DNA from 3 places in the Brevibacillus sp. AF8 genome. Region 3 is predicted to be linked to each of the others. Evidence: riboswitches for the same ligand, from Rfam matches in the RefSeq annotation. Region 3 holds a riboswitch; each other region holds the start of a gene.
The links. A riboswitch is a leader RNA that binds a small molecule or an ion and turns the genes downstream of it on or off. The one in region 3 is predicted to bind S-adenosylmethionine.

Region 1: linked by a shared signal. The riboswitch ahead of KB186_RS14730 (BMP family lipoprotein) and the one ahead of KB186_RS00540 (aminopeptidase P N-terminal domain-containing protein) in region 3 are both predicted to bind S-adenosylmethionine.
Region 2: linked by a shared signal. The riboswitch ahead of metH (methionine synthase) and the one ahead of KB186_RS00540 (aminopeptidase P N-terminal domain-containing protein) in region 3 are both predicted to bind S-adenosylmethionine.

Annotation. Positions count from the first base shown of each region.
Region 1 is NZ_JAGQDN010000010.1:31,912-36,289, forward strand. It holds gene KB186_RS14720 (DUF3298 and DUF4163 domain-containing protein) at 1-380, opposite strand, end outside; gene KB186_RS14725 (methyl-accepting chemotaxis protein) at 536-2,011, shown strand; SAM riboswitch class I at 2,164-2,286, shown strand; gene KB186_RS14730 (BMP family lipoprotein) at 2,486-3,514, shown strand; gene KB186_RS14735 (ABC transporter ATP-binding protein) at 3,621-4,378, shown strand, end outside.
Region 2 is NZ_JAGQDN010000002.1:122,697-127,074, forward strand. It holds gene KB186_RS03655 (YcdB/YcdC domain-containing protein) at 1-2,194, shown strand, start outside; gene KB186_RS03660 (YjcZ family sporulation protein) at 2,260-2,367, opposite strand; SAM riboswitch class I at 2,580-2,681, shown strand; gene metH (methionine synthase) at 2,781-4,378, shown strand, end outside.
Region 3 is NZ_JAGQDN010000001.1:147,610-151,987, forward strand. It holds gene KB186_RS00525 (FAD/NAD(P)-binding oxidoreductase) at 1-179, shown strand, start outside; gene KB186_RS28220 (hypothetical protein) at 182-304, shown strand; gene KB186_RS00530 (MBL fold metallo-hydrolase) at 332-1,750, shown strand; gene KB186_RS00535 (sulfite exporter TauE/SafE family protein) at 1,781-2,569, shown strand; SAM riboswitch class I at 2,621-2,747, shown strand; gene KB186_RS00540 (aminopeptidase P N-terminal domain-containing protein) at 2,897-4,159, shown strand; gene KB186_RS00545 (helix-turn-helix domain-containing protein) at 4,317-4,378, shown strand, end outside.

The DNA.
Region 1 (4,378 bases), on a different contig from region 3:
ACCTTGACGTAATCGCTTCCTGGCTTGAATAATTCACGCAGCGTATACAGCTTGCCTGTTTGGATATCTGCGGTGATCGACCCGAGGAAGGTCATGCCGTGTGCCATTTGCGGTGTGTAGGCGTAGTTGCTCAACACGACGCTGAAAATACCGCGTTCGTTTGTCTTGATTTCGTAGCTTCCTTGCATTTCTGTATTTCCCGGTACCTGGACCCGTTGTTGCTCATGAATTAAGCCTTGAACCGTTTGATAAATCGCCCGGTTGATATCTTTTTCCGCTTGCTGGTTGGCTAGGCCTGCCAATTGGGGATAGTAAATCGTGGTGTTCGGACGGCTGATCGTACGTGTCAGCACAGTAGCTGGCAATTGATTGAGTTCCACTTTTTTCCGTTTGCCTCCTGTACGTGTGAGTTGTGTAATAGCCTATTCGAAATTGTTTTTGGCTGTTCTCACTTTTTTCACAAATTTGGCAAAGGTTTGGCTATATAATGGGGAAAGAATCCGATACATAAGTAATAAGGAAAAGGGGGGCAATTATGATTCAATTGATTCGCAATACCTTGACTGACAAAGAAGGCTTTATGATTTTCATCCTATGGAATCATTTGTGGATGGCGGGACTCATTGCCTACCAAGTGGATGTGAACTTCTGGAAAGTGACGTCCTTGGGATTGCTGGTCACTTTAATTGTTTCGCCGTATTATTTCATTCGCAAAGATAGTCTTGTGATTCGTTATCTGGTAGCAATTGGACTCATGTTCTATGCGATTTCATTCGATCACTTTACCGATTACCAAGAGATCACCTTCCTCGCTTTTATCGTCATGGGCTTTTTGGCAGCCTATTTGGATTGGAAGCTGGTCGTAACAGCGGGAATTACCCAAATCATTGTCACGGTTATCGGGTTCTACACAGGAACCTACCAGATCTTCGATGGTGATTTTTCGGAGCTCAATTTGCTTATGCGTATTGTCACGCTTCTCATGATGATGGGAGCCGTCACGTATCTGTGTCTCGCCGGACAAGCCTCCCTGCAAAAAGCGCACGACGCAAGGCAGGAAGCGGAAGAGAAGGAGCGCCGTTTGGGAGAAATGCTTTTGAACATCCAGCAAATGACCGAGCAGCTGGATCGTACCAGCGATCATGTGCATGAGCATGCGGAAGGTACAAAGCGCAATACCGATGAAATGATGGTAGCCTTCAAGGAAGTCGCCGTCGGTATGGAATCGCAGGCGAATTCTACGGTGAAGATCGAAGAAGAGGTTCAATCTATCGATCAGGAAATCGAGGCGGTCACAACACAGACCAACGCAATGAAAACTGAATCGCAACAAAATAACCGTCGCCTGACAGAAAGTGTTCAGATGATGAACGAGCTGTCCTCGCAGATGGAGCAAATTGTACAGGCAGTCAATGTGGCAGCTTCTACGATTCACCAGCTCAATCGACAGGCGAATCGCGTAGAGGAAATTGTCGGCGCTATTAATCAGATCGCGACACAAACGAATCTCTTGGCACTGAATGCGGCGATTGAATCGGCGCGTGCAGGCGAGCATGGTCGGGGATTTGCTGTTGTAGCGGATGAGGTACGCAAGCTGGCAGAACAAAGCGCGACAGCTACGCAGGAAATTACCGACATTCTCAAGTCACTCCACCAGGAAAGTGAGAATGCGGTGCAGCATATGAGCAATGGGGAAGTGTCTGTTGCAAAAGGCCAAGAGCTGGCCGTAAAAACAGTGGCCTCCATCGAAGCCGTGCGTGCCGGGATGATGGCCTTCCTGGAAGCTGCTGATCAAGTAAGCTCCAGCATGGACCGGGTAAAAGTGCGTTCCGGCGAAGTTGCCATCGAGATGTCGACCATTACAGCGGTAACCGAGGAATCGGTAGCCAACCTAGAAGAGCTGTTTGCGACAGCAGAAAACCAGCATCAAAAAGTGCGTGAGATTACGGAAGAGCTGGGCGAGTTGAATACGTTGTCTCATCGCCTCCAGCAAACCTTTCACGTAAATTAGAGGCTGTGCTTCTCGCCAAGTTAAACGGTGCTGAAAAGACGACTTTTTAAACTTCGATTCACTTTTAGAAGTGTTTGGAATTGAGAAAAAAGAATTGCATTTTTGAACCGTTCTGCTAGAATGAATTCCATTGTAACTGAATATATTCACCTACCTTATCAAGAGCGGCGGAGGGACTGGCCCGATGATGCCCGGCAACCACTGATCATGTCTATGCATGAACAGAAAGGTGCCAATTCCTGCAAAACCTGTACCATGGTTTTGACAGATGAGGAAGAGAACGGCTACGTACGCAAACTCTTCCTCCGGGAAGAGTTTTTTTGTGTATTTGTAAATGGGGAGGAGGAATAAACGAACGATAAATTAATTTTATAAGATAATATTCGTAAATAGTATTGAAAAAATAGGTAAAAAGCCGTACATTACCTAATAGGATAAAGAAAAACGTAAAGTTCGGATAGGGAGAGATACATCATGAAGAAGTTATTGCTGGCATTAACGACATTCGCAGTATTGGCAACAGGCTGCTCGACTGGAACCAGCGCACCTGCAGATCAGCCAGGAGGACAAGCAGCAGGACAAGAGGGCGCGGCCAAAAAGCGAATTGCCTTGATTTTGCCCGAGAAAATCGGTGTGAATCCGTTCTTCCAACAAATGGATGAAGGGGCGAAGAAAGCCGCACAAGAGCTGGGCGCAGAAGTGAAAACGATCGAATCTACGGACCATGGAGCGATTGAAGAAAATCTGCGTGTAGCTGTTGCAGAAAATTATGATTTGATCATCACTTCTTCCTTTACATCAGAGGATGCATTGAAAAAAGTAGCTACCGAAAATCCTGACCGTAATTTTGCGATTATTGATACCGTAGTAGATTTGCCAAACGTACGCAGTGTTACTTTCCGCGAGCAGGAAGCGGCTTACCTGGTGGGAGCAGCAGCAGGCTTGGCAACGAAAACGAACAAAGTAGGTATGGTTGTCGCTCTTGATATTCCGCAGTTGAAAAAATGGACAGTTGGCTTCGGAGAGGGCTTGAAAGCGACGAATCCAAAAGCAGAGCTGATGGTCAATTATGTAGGAAGCTTCACTGACCCGGCAAAAGCGAAGGAGTTGGCTTTGCTCCAAGCTTCCAAAGGCGCTGACTTCATTAACGGTGCAGCAGCAGTAGGCGATCTCGGCGTTTTCGAAGCAGCGAAGGAAAAAGGCTTCTTCACAGCAGGTCAGGACGTTGACCGTACCACGATTGACCCAGAGCATATTGTTCTGTCCCAATTGAAAGGGACTGACGCGGCAGCTTATGAAACCGTGAAGACCTTTGTAGAAGGAACGTTCAAACCAGGTGTTGTGGCGTACGGCTTGAAGGAAAAAGGTGTTGGCGTAACCTATGTCACGCACGAAAGCAAAACGCCGCTGAACGCGTTTATTGGACAAGAAGTCGTGGATAAAGTGAAAGCGATCAGCGATGAGATCGTAGCGGGAACTCGCCAAGTACCAGATAAATTCTAAACACGCACGTCAAAATGCTTGTGCACAGTGATGGATGTGACCGACTACGGCTGTGTAGTCGGTCTTCCATTTTCATAAAAGGACGTACAGAAATGAGGGAGTGGGAATGACCGAACGCTTGGAAATGAGGGCCATGACCAAGAAGTACGGAGATTTTACCGCCAACGACAAGGTGTCGTTCTCACTGGCAGCAGGAGAAGTCCACGCGATTGTCGGGGAAAATGGGGCGGGCAAAACGACACTGATGCGGATGCTGTACGGGATGGAGCAGCCGACGTCGGGAGAGATCGTGTTAAACGGCAAGCCAGTTGTTTTTCGCGGACCAGAGGACGCGATTCGAAATGGAATCGGGATGGTTCACCAGCACTTTATGCTCTTCGGAGAATTCAGTGTGGCTGAAAATATCGTGATCGGATATGAGCCGAGGCAAGCGGGTTTTTTCAAAAGAAAGGATGCGGAGGACAAGGTGCGGGCGCTGAGTGAGCAGTATCGCATTCCGATTCAACCGCAGACCAAGGTAGCGAATTGCTCGATTGGGGAACAGCAACGGGTCGAAATTCTGAAGGTCCTGTATCAGGGAGCGGATATTATCGTGTTGGACGAGCCGACCGCTGTCCTTACCCCGCTGGAGGTACGCGACCTGCTGCAAACGATTCGAAACCTGGCAGAGAGCGGCAAGAGCGTCATTTTGATTACACATAAGTTGCAGGAAGTCATGGAGGTAGCCGATCGTATTACGGTATTGCGCGGGGGCAAAGTGACGGGAACGGTTTCGCGGAATGAGACAAATGCGGACGATTTAGCCAGATTGATGGTTGGACGTGAATTGCAGGAGCTAGCTGAGCGAGTTCCTCTGGATAAAGG
Region 2 (4,378 bases), on a different contig from region 3:
TAAGCAAATGCGTGAAGCGGTACGGAGTGCAAGTGAGGAATCGGTGGAGGAAGTGAGGTTTACAAAGGAAATGGAATTGCGGATCAGAGATGCGATTGCAAAGAATAAACACAAGAATCGAAACCGAATTTTCGTGGCTGGTTCGCTGGCAGCTTGCTTGGCGGTTACTGCTGTGGGAATGCACCAGCAAGGCTGGTTTCCACAGTTGCCAAATGGCAAAAATGTAACGAATGCGATTGCAACGACTGCTACGGAAACAAATAATAAAGAGGCAAATCAGAACAGTGTAATGGTGTCGGCGGAAGATGCCGTCTTACCATTGAAAAAAGTGATTCCAGCCTTGAGCAAGATGACAATAAGAGTGGATCGTACAAGCTATGGATTCAGTGCACTAACTTTACTGGAAGGGGATACTGCGCGTGCCAATGTTGTCTATGATACACAGACAGGACAAATTGAGAGCTTTACAATAAACGGTGAGCGGAAAGAACAGAAGGAGATAAACTTGCCATCATCCAAGACTGCGGCGAAAGCAGCAAGCGCATTTCTTCAAGCTTTTTTGGGGGAGGAAAGTAAGACCTATCAGCTCGTCGAGACTCAGATCTACACCGACGAGCATATGGTAAAAGGCCCATGGATGAGCGTGAATTATCAACGGATCGAAAACGGCCAGCCCGTTCCGTTCGACGTATTGTCGGTTGGAATTGACGAACGTGAGCAAGTCGCGTTTTTCGGGCGATTGAACAAGAGCGAACAAGCCTTTTTCACCAAGCTGACAGATGCCATGCCCGATTTGAGCCCATCCCTTCTTCTTTTGGATAAAGAAAAGAACCACGATGGCATGTCATTCATTTTGGGGAAAACGAACAAAGAGGGTCATGAAGTTTCTCTTGTGATCACTGGCAATGGTCAAGCATTGGAACATTATAGGCTTCTGTTTAAGGATGAAAAGGAAGCAAAGAGCCAGAAAAGAGCAGAAGGAGCAAAAGCATTGGAGCAAGAGCGACAGTTCCTGAACAAGCTGCTCGGGGCTGATAGCGAGAACTATCGGTTGTTGGACGCCAACCATCCGGGATTGTACCTGAGATACTATAACGGGATGCCGGTGTTGTCTGATGAAATAAGCATCGAAACAACCGACTCTGGCCACCTCGAATATTTCAATAAGGGGCTCGAATCATTTGAGCCGTCGCAGTACCCGGATGTATCGACTGCTGTGTCAGAAGAGGTAGCCATCAAAGAGCTGAGCGAGCATATGAAGCTTCGGTACGTGCAGAATCCGAGAATACAGCCACAATCAAATCAAGGGGATATGTGGCAGCCCATTCTGGAGTACACACCAGCTGTTTCCTTCATGCAAAGAGGACGTGAAGATGGTCAGGAGTGGTATATCGACGCGACCAATGGCAAGATGGTGTATGGAACGGGAGATAACGGGCTTGCTTATGATCAGTTGAATACGAAGGAAGCACATCCGATCGAATCTCCAAAGGAATACGTCAAGGTTCGCTCCAAGGATGAGGCAAAAGCGTTGCTGCAAGCGGAATTCGGCATACAAGTGGATGACTCGACCTATAGAGAGAGTAACCGTGACGGACGCAAGGAATACGTCTGGAATGATAAAAATGACAAGTATATCGGCGTAGAAGTTCTCGCAGAAACAGGCAGTGTCGTCGGGCTGGGGTCACCGCGATCCGATACAGCAGTGACAGTCAAACGCGAGCAAGCGGAAGAGGCTGCACTTGCCTTTCTGCCTAAATACGTTGATCCAGGCATAAAAGAAGTGCAATTGGCGCAAGTCATACAGCCAGACGAAACGAATCCTGTGTCTTCGGGCGAATGGGAATTCAGATATCTCATGAGCAAGGATGGCATTCCAGTACAGGATCGCTGGCCGAAAGCGGCTTATTCAGTAACAGTCGATCCGTCTTCTGGCAAAGTGACAAAGTTCGAAAACTACAGAGAGACGCACGAGTTGGTGGAGCTTCCAGCATCCGACGAGATCGTCTCGAAAGACAAGGCTGTTGAGGCGTATTTACGAGTCATGCCATTAAAGCTGGTCTATTTGAGGAGAGATGTGGATGGGCAAAAATTAGCTCAACCAAAGCTGGCGTATGTGCCGTGGAGTGACGAAAAGCTGGCGTTCAAATATATTACTCTGGATGCTGTGACAGGCAAGATCATCACCAAATAACAAGAAAAAAAGGCTATCCCGAAGCCATTCCTGATGGCTTTTGGGATAGCCTTTTTTACACTTATCTAACAGTCGTCACACGAGCACCCGATAATAACCAACAGGATAAACAGCACGAGCACGATTGCGAAGCAGTCACCGAAGAATCCGTTACCGCAGAAAGATGTACTCATCTTTGTTTCCCCTCCTTTCCGTTATACTCCAGTCTATACACGAATGCCGATATTGGACTGGGCGGATGCCCACTTAGGCAAAAATGGGCGGGTAAGAAGAGAAGCTCAGTAAAAAATAGACAATTCACAATTGACGGGGAGACAAAAGGGGTGTTAAGATACTTGCAAACATTCAAGACATTTCGCAAACCAACTAAATGACAAGTGTACGACTCTTATCCAGAGAGGCAGAGGGACTGGCCTGATGAAGCCTCGGCAACCGGTAAAAATCCGGTGCCAATTCCAGCAAAGCTACGTGCTTTGAAAGATAAGAGGATGTCTCAGGCGTTTTCGTATCTGCTGACAAATCCTCTTCTTTCAAAGAAGAGGATTTTTTTATTTACCCAGATGCAAGGGAGAAAAGGGGCACGTCAATGAAACCAACTTTTCGCGAACAGCTTTCCCGGAAAATTCTGATTCTGGACGGTGCAATGGGCACCATGCTTCAACAGGCGAATCTGACTGCTGATGATTTCGGCGGTGAAGCCTATGATGGCTGTAATGAACTCCTGAACTTGACCAGACCAGATGTGATTCGTTCCATTCACGAGAAATATTTAGAGGCAGGCGCAGACATCGTCGAGACAAATACGTTTGGTGCTGCTTCCATTGTTTTGGCCGAGTACGATGTGCCAGAGAAAGACCTTGAGATCAATATAGCGGCAGCTCGCTTGGCCAGAGAAGCGGTGGATGCCTATTCCACGGAGGAGTGGCCGCGTTTTGTAGCAGGTGCCATGGGACCGACGACCAAAACCCTTTCGTTGACAGGCGGTGTCACCTTCGAAGAACTGATCGAGGCATATTATCGTCAGGCAAAAGGTCTGATTCTCGGCGGCTCCGATGTTCTTCTTTTAGAAACCTCGCAAGATACGTTGAACGTCAAGGCTGGCGGGATCGGGATTCGCAAAGCTTTTGAAGAGCTTGGACAGGAGATCCCCGTGATGCTGTCAGGTACGATTGAGCCGATGGGCACGACGCTGGCGGGCCAAAATATCGAGGCGTTTTACGTCTCCTTGGAGCATATAAAGCCTGTCTCTATAGGTCTGAACTGTGCGACAGGACCTGAGTTCATGCGTGATCATCTGCGGACACTATCAGGAATTGCCCAATGTGCGGTCAGCTGTTATCCGAACGCAGGTTTGCCAGATGAGAACGGTCATTATCATGAAACGCCACAGGGACTTGCCTCGAAAATGCGGGCGTTCGCGGAACAGGGCTGGATAAACGTCGCTGGCGGTTGCTGCGGAACAACGCCTGACCATATTCAAGCGATGGCAGAAGCATTGAAAGACTGCAAGCCGCGCAGTGCTGCTGTAGAACCGCTGAGCGCGGTCTCCGGGATCGAGGTCGTTTACGTCGAAGATGACAATCGTCCCTTGCTCGTAGGGGAGAGGACCAATGTCATCGGTTCCAAAAAATTTCGTGATCTGATTGCAGCTGGTCACTATGAAGAAGCGTCTGATATTGCCCGAGCCCAAGTAAAGCGTGGTGCACATGTCATCGATATATGCTTGGCTGACCCCGACCGTGATGAATACGAAGATATGGAAAAATTCCTACAGTTCATCGTGAAAAAAGTAAAAGCACCGCTCATGATCGACTCGACAGATGCCAAGGTCATGGAGCTGGGACTTCGCTATTCGCAAGGGAAGGCCATTCTCAACTCAATTAACCTGGAAGACGGGTTGGATCGATTTGAGGAAGTGGTTCCGCTTATTCACAAGTTCGGTGCCTCCGTTGTCGTCGGAACGATTGAAGAAGCGGGTATGGCTATCACTCGCGAAAAGAAGCTGGAGGTCGCGCAACGTTCGTATGACATTCTCGTCAACCAGTATGGAATAAAGCCACAGGATATTATTTTTGATCCACTTGTCTTTCCAGTAGGGACAGGGGATGAACAATACATCGGCTCTGCCAAGGAAACCGTAGAAGGCATTCGTTTGATCAAACAGGCAATGCCTGCTTGCAAGAC
Region 3 (4,378 bases):
CATCCTGCCCACTCGTAACGGGGTACAACAAACTCGTGCTAGCCGAATTTGATTACAACCTGACACCGTGTGAAACCTTTCCTTTTGACCAATCCAAAGAGAGATTCAGTATGTACCTGATGAAAAGAGAACTGCTTCCCATCCTTTATTGGAATGGCATGCTTAAAGGATTGATGTAAATGTGGCTGCGCAGGTAGAGTATGGCGTGGCTGTCTTCCAAGAAGCAAAAGTGCGAGCCGAGCGTAAAAGCGAATCTGTTTCCGTGGCGCTTCTCGAAGTTCTCGTGGGAAAATTAAACGAATAAGAGATGTTGTAAAGGGAGGAATGAACCATGTTATTGCGTTACTTTTTTGATGAGAAATTGGCCCATGCATCTTATCTGGTTGGCTGCCAAAAAACCGGGGAGGCGATTGTGATCGATCCTGCCCGTAATCTGGCTCCTTATTTTCAAGTCGCCAAAGAAGAGGGAGTTACCATTGTAGCCGCCACGGAAACCCACATACACGCTGATTTTGTATCTGGTGCCAGGGAATTGGGGGCAGTTCACCAAGCGAAGCTGTTTTTATCCAATGAGGGCGATGAAGACTGGAAATATCAATACTTGGAGGGTTTGAACCATCAGCTTGTCCACGATGGAGATCGTTTTTTTATCGGAAACTTGCTATTTGAAGTTATGCATACGCCTGGCCATACGCCTGAGAGCATCTCCTTCCTTTTGACTGACCATGGAGGGAATGCAGATCGCCCCATCGGGATCTTCACGGGAGATTTCGTCTTTGTCGGCGATATCGGCAGACCGGATTTGCTCGAAAAAGCGGCGGGAATGAAGGGTACGTCCGAGTCAGGTGCACGAGACATGTTCCAGTCCCTCCAAAAATTCAAGCAACTGCCGGATTATATGCAGGTATGGCCAGCTCATGGCGCAGGAAGTGCTTGCGGGAAAGCACTGGGGGCCGTGCCGTCTTCTACCGTCGGCTACGAAAAACTCTTTAACTGGGCGATGTCACACTCTAGTGAAGAGGAATTCGTTCAGGCACTCCTTGATGGACAACCAGAGCCGCCAACGTATTTTGCAGTGATGAAGCGCGTGAATAAGGAAGGCCCTGCTTTGCTCAAGGAACTCCCCGTTGTTCAAGAGTTCAACTCGCTTGAAGCGGTCAAGGAATCGGTGGAAAACGGACAGCTGATCGATACGCGTCCTTTTCAGAAATTTGCGAAGGGGCATCTGGCGGGAACTCTTCACATTCCTTTTAACAAGTCATTTGCCAACTGGGCGGGCTGGATTGTCGATTACAATCGCCCGGTTCACATTCTGGCCAACCCAGATGAGCTGGACGAGATTTTGCAAGCCCTGCATTCCGTAGGGATTGATCATGTCACAGGATATATCGACTGCGGCAAGTTAATAGAAAGGGAAGCGTCTTCGCTCGAGACAATCGAGGAGGTAACACCGCTGGAGATTGCAGATCGCGTGGAAAAAGGAGAGGTTCACGTAGTAGATGTTCGTAATTTGGCTGAGTGGAAGGAAGGACACATTCCGGATGCACAGCACATCATGCTCGGTACACTCGCCGTGCGGCTGGTTGAGATTCCTCGCGAGAAGCCACTTCTTGTACAGTGCCGTTCCGGTGCCCGATCCGCTATTGGCGCCAGCATTCTGAAAGCAAACGGATTCAAAGAAGTGATGAATTTGAGCGGCGGAATATTGAAATGGCAACGAGACGGCTTGGCAGTCGTAGAACTAGGATAAAACGAAGCGAGGAGTTGCAAGGGTGAGCCTATGACTATCGACCTCGTAATCACACTGTTTGTTATCGGTTTCGCGGGATCATTTATCTCTGGTCTCGTCGGGATCGGGGGCTCCATCATCAAGTATCCGATGCTTCTGTACATTCCGCCCGCCCTTGGATTCGTTGCTTACACAGCTCACCAAGTATCCGGAATAAGTGCCGTCCAAGTATTTTTTGCCACCCTGGCTGCTGTTTGGACTCTACGCAAAGATCAGCTTATCCATTACCAGCTCGTTGTGTACATGGGAAGTGCCATTATTGTAGGGAGCTTGCTTGGAGGATATGGAGGAAAATATCTTTCAGCAGATGCCATCAATATCGTCTACGCCATTCTGGCCACCATTGCTGTAATCTTGATGTTCCTGCCAAAAAAGCGAATGGACGAACGTGAACAGACGACCGAGATGATCTTTCATAAGCCAACAGCTGTATTATCCGCTTTGATTGTCGGAGGTGCCTCTGGAATTGTAGGGGCAGCTGGCGCTTTTATTTTGGTTCCCATCATGTTGATCATCCTTAGGATACCGATAAGAGTTGCGATTGCTTCCTCTCTTGCCATCACCTTCCTTTCTTCCATTGGATCGACCATAGGAAAATGGATGGCAGGGGATATATTGTTTTGGCCATCCGTGATCATGGTATTCGCCAGCATCTTGGCAGCGCCGCTCGGTACAAAGGTCAGCAAACGTTTGGACACCCGGATTCTCCAAACCATTCTAGCCTTGTTGATCCTAGCCACGACAATTAAGATTTGGGCCGACATTCTTGCATTTCCATAAATAATAAAGAAAAATAAAAGAATGTTCTATGAAATTACATTTCATAGAACATTCTTATCGAGAGTGGTGGAGGGACTGGCCCGATGAAACCCGGCAACCTTCGTAATCTACGGTGACAAGGAGCAGTTTGCATAAAGCAACTGCTCTTTGTTGAAACTCGTTTCCCAATTGATGAAAGTATCCTAAAATAAAGAAGAAAGGAGGATACTTTCAAACTGAAATCGGCAGAAAATTATCAGACTATACTGAACTTGAAGCGATCAAGAACGCTTTTCACAATCGATATCAATCCGTGAAGAAACTCACGAACGAAGGGGTATCAAACATATGACAAACACCATACATTCAATAGAATTCATCAAGCGCCGTCAAAAACTCGCGGAAAAAATGCCAGACCACAGCGCACTTGTCCTCTTTTCAGGGGTTGTCAAGACACGCAGCAATGACGATAAATATCTGTTTTCACCAAACCGCAACTTCTATTATCTAACGGGCATTTCGCGCAGCAACCTCATTCTCATGATCACAAAACGCGCTGGCATCGTAAACGAAACGCTATTTCTTCAGCGCCCAAATGAGCTGGAAGCGAAATGGACAGGGGCGGTCTTATCCGATCAAGAGGCGAAGGAGCAATCTGGTATTGAACACTTCGACTATCTCGATGAGTGGCTGGAGTCATTTGGAGTCTTTGTGAGGCGCTGCGAAGGCAAGTCCTCACTCTATCTTGACTTGTATCGCTATCAGTGGAGCGACGAGCTGACCCCTGCAGACAATTTTGCCGAAGACGCGCAGAAGAAATACCGGACCCTTCAAATTCACGATGCGGGCCCATGGCTGAAAGAACTGCGTATGTTGAAGAGTTCGGCCGAAATCGAAGAGATCAGACGTGCGATTACGATCACGGATGAAGCAATCCGGCGCATGTGGTCGTATGCACGTCCTGGAATCATGGAATATGAACTAGAGGCGCACTATGATTTCACGTTGAAGTCGCACGGTGTTCGCGAGCTTCCTTATTTACCCATTATTGCTAGTGGCGTCAATGCTACTATCTTGCACTATGAAGCGAATAATCAGCGTGCGGTAGATGGTGACTTGGTCCTCCTCGACCTCGGTGCAGCATCGAATTACTATGCGGCTGATATTTCGCGAACGTTTCCCGTAAATGGTCGCTTTACTGAACGACAGAAAGCGATCTATCAACTCGTGCTCGAAGCAGAAATCAAGACCATCGAAGCAGTGAAGCCTGGTGTCACACTTTCAGAACTCAATGATGTTACGAAACAGGTCCTGACAGATGGTCTGCTACGTCTCGGTCTCATCCAAGACAGCAGTGAGCTCTCCAAATACTACTATCATTCCGTGTCACATCACCTTGGACTGGATACGCACGATTTCTCAGATTACAATGTTGGCTTGCAGCCTGGTATGGTGATCACGATTGAACCAGGTCTGTACATAGAGGAAGAAGCCATTGGGATTCGGATTGAAGATAATGTGTTGGTAACAGCAGAGGGCTGCGAGATACTCTCGTCACAGATCCCGAAGGAAATCGAGGAAGTGGAAATGTTGATTGGGAAAAAGGAATAGCGAAAGCTTAGTGTAACCATAACAAGCTCTGTTATGGTTACTTGCATGTGAACATCTCCTTACAAAAACTAGTAAAACGACAAAGAAATGTCTAATACATCTTCCAAAAAAAACCATTTGATTGTAAAATAAAGTAAAACTAAAAGGGTGATCCAATATGGGGGGACTGCTAGGGACATTGCACCAGTCGCTGCGGTCAGAAATCGAACAACATCGGCG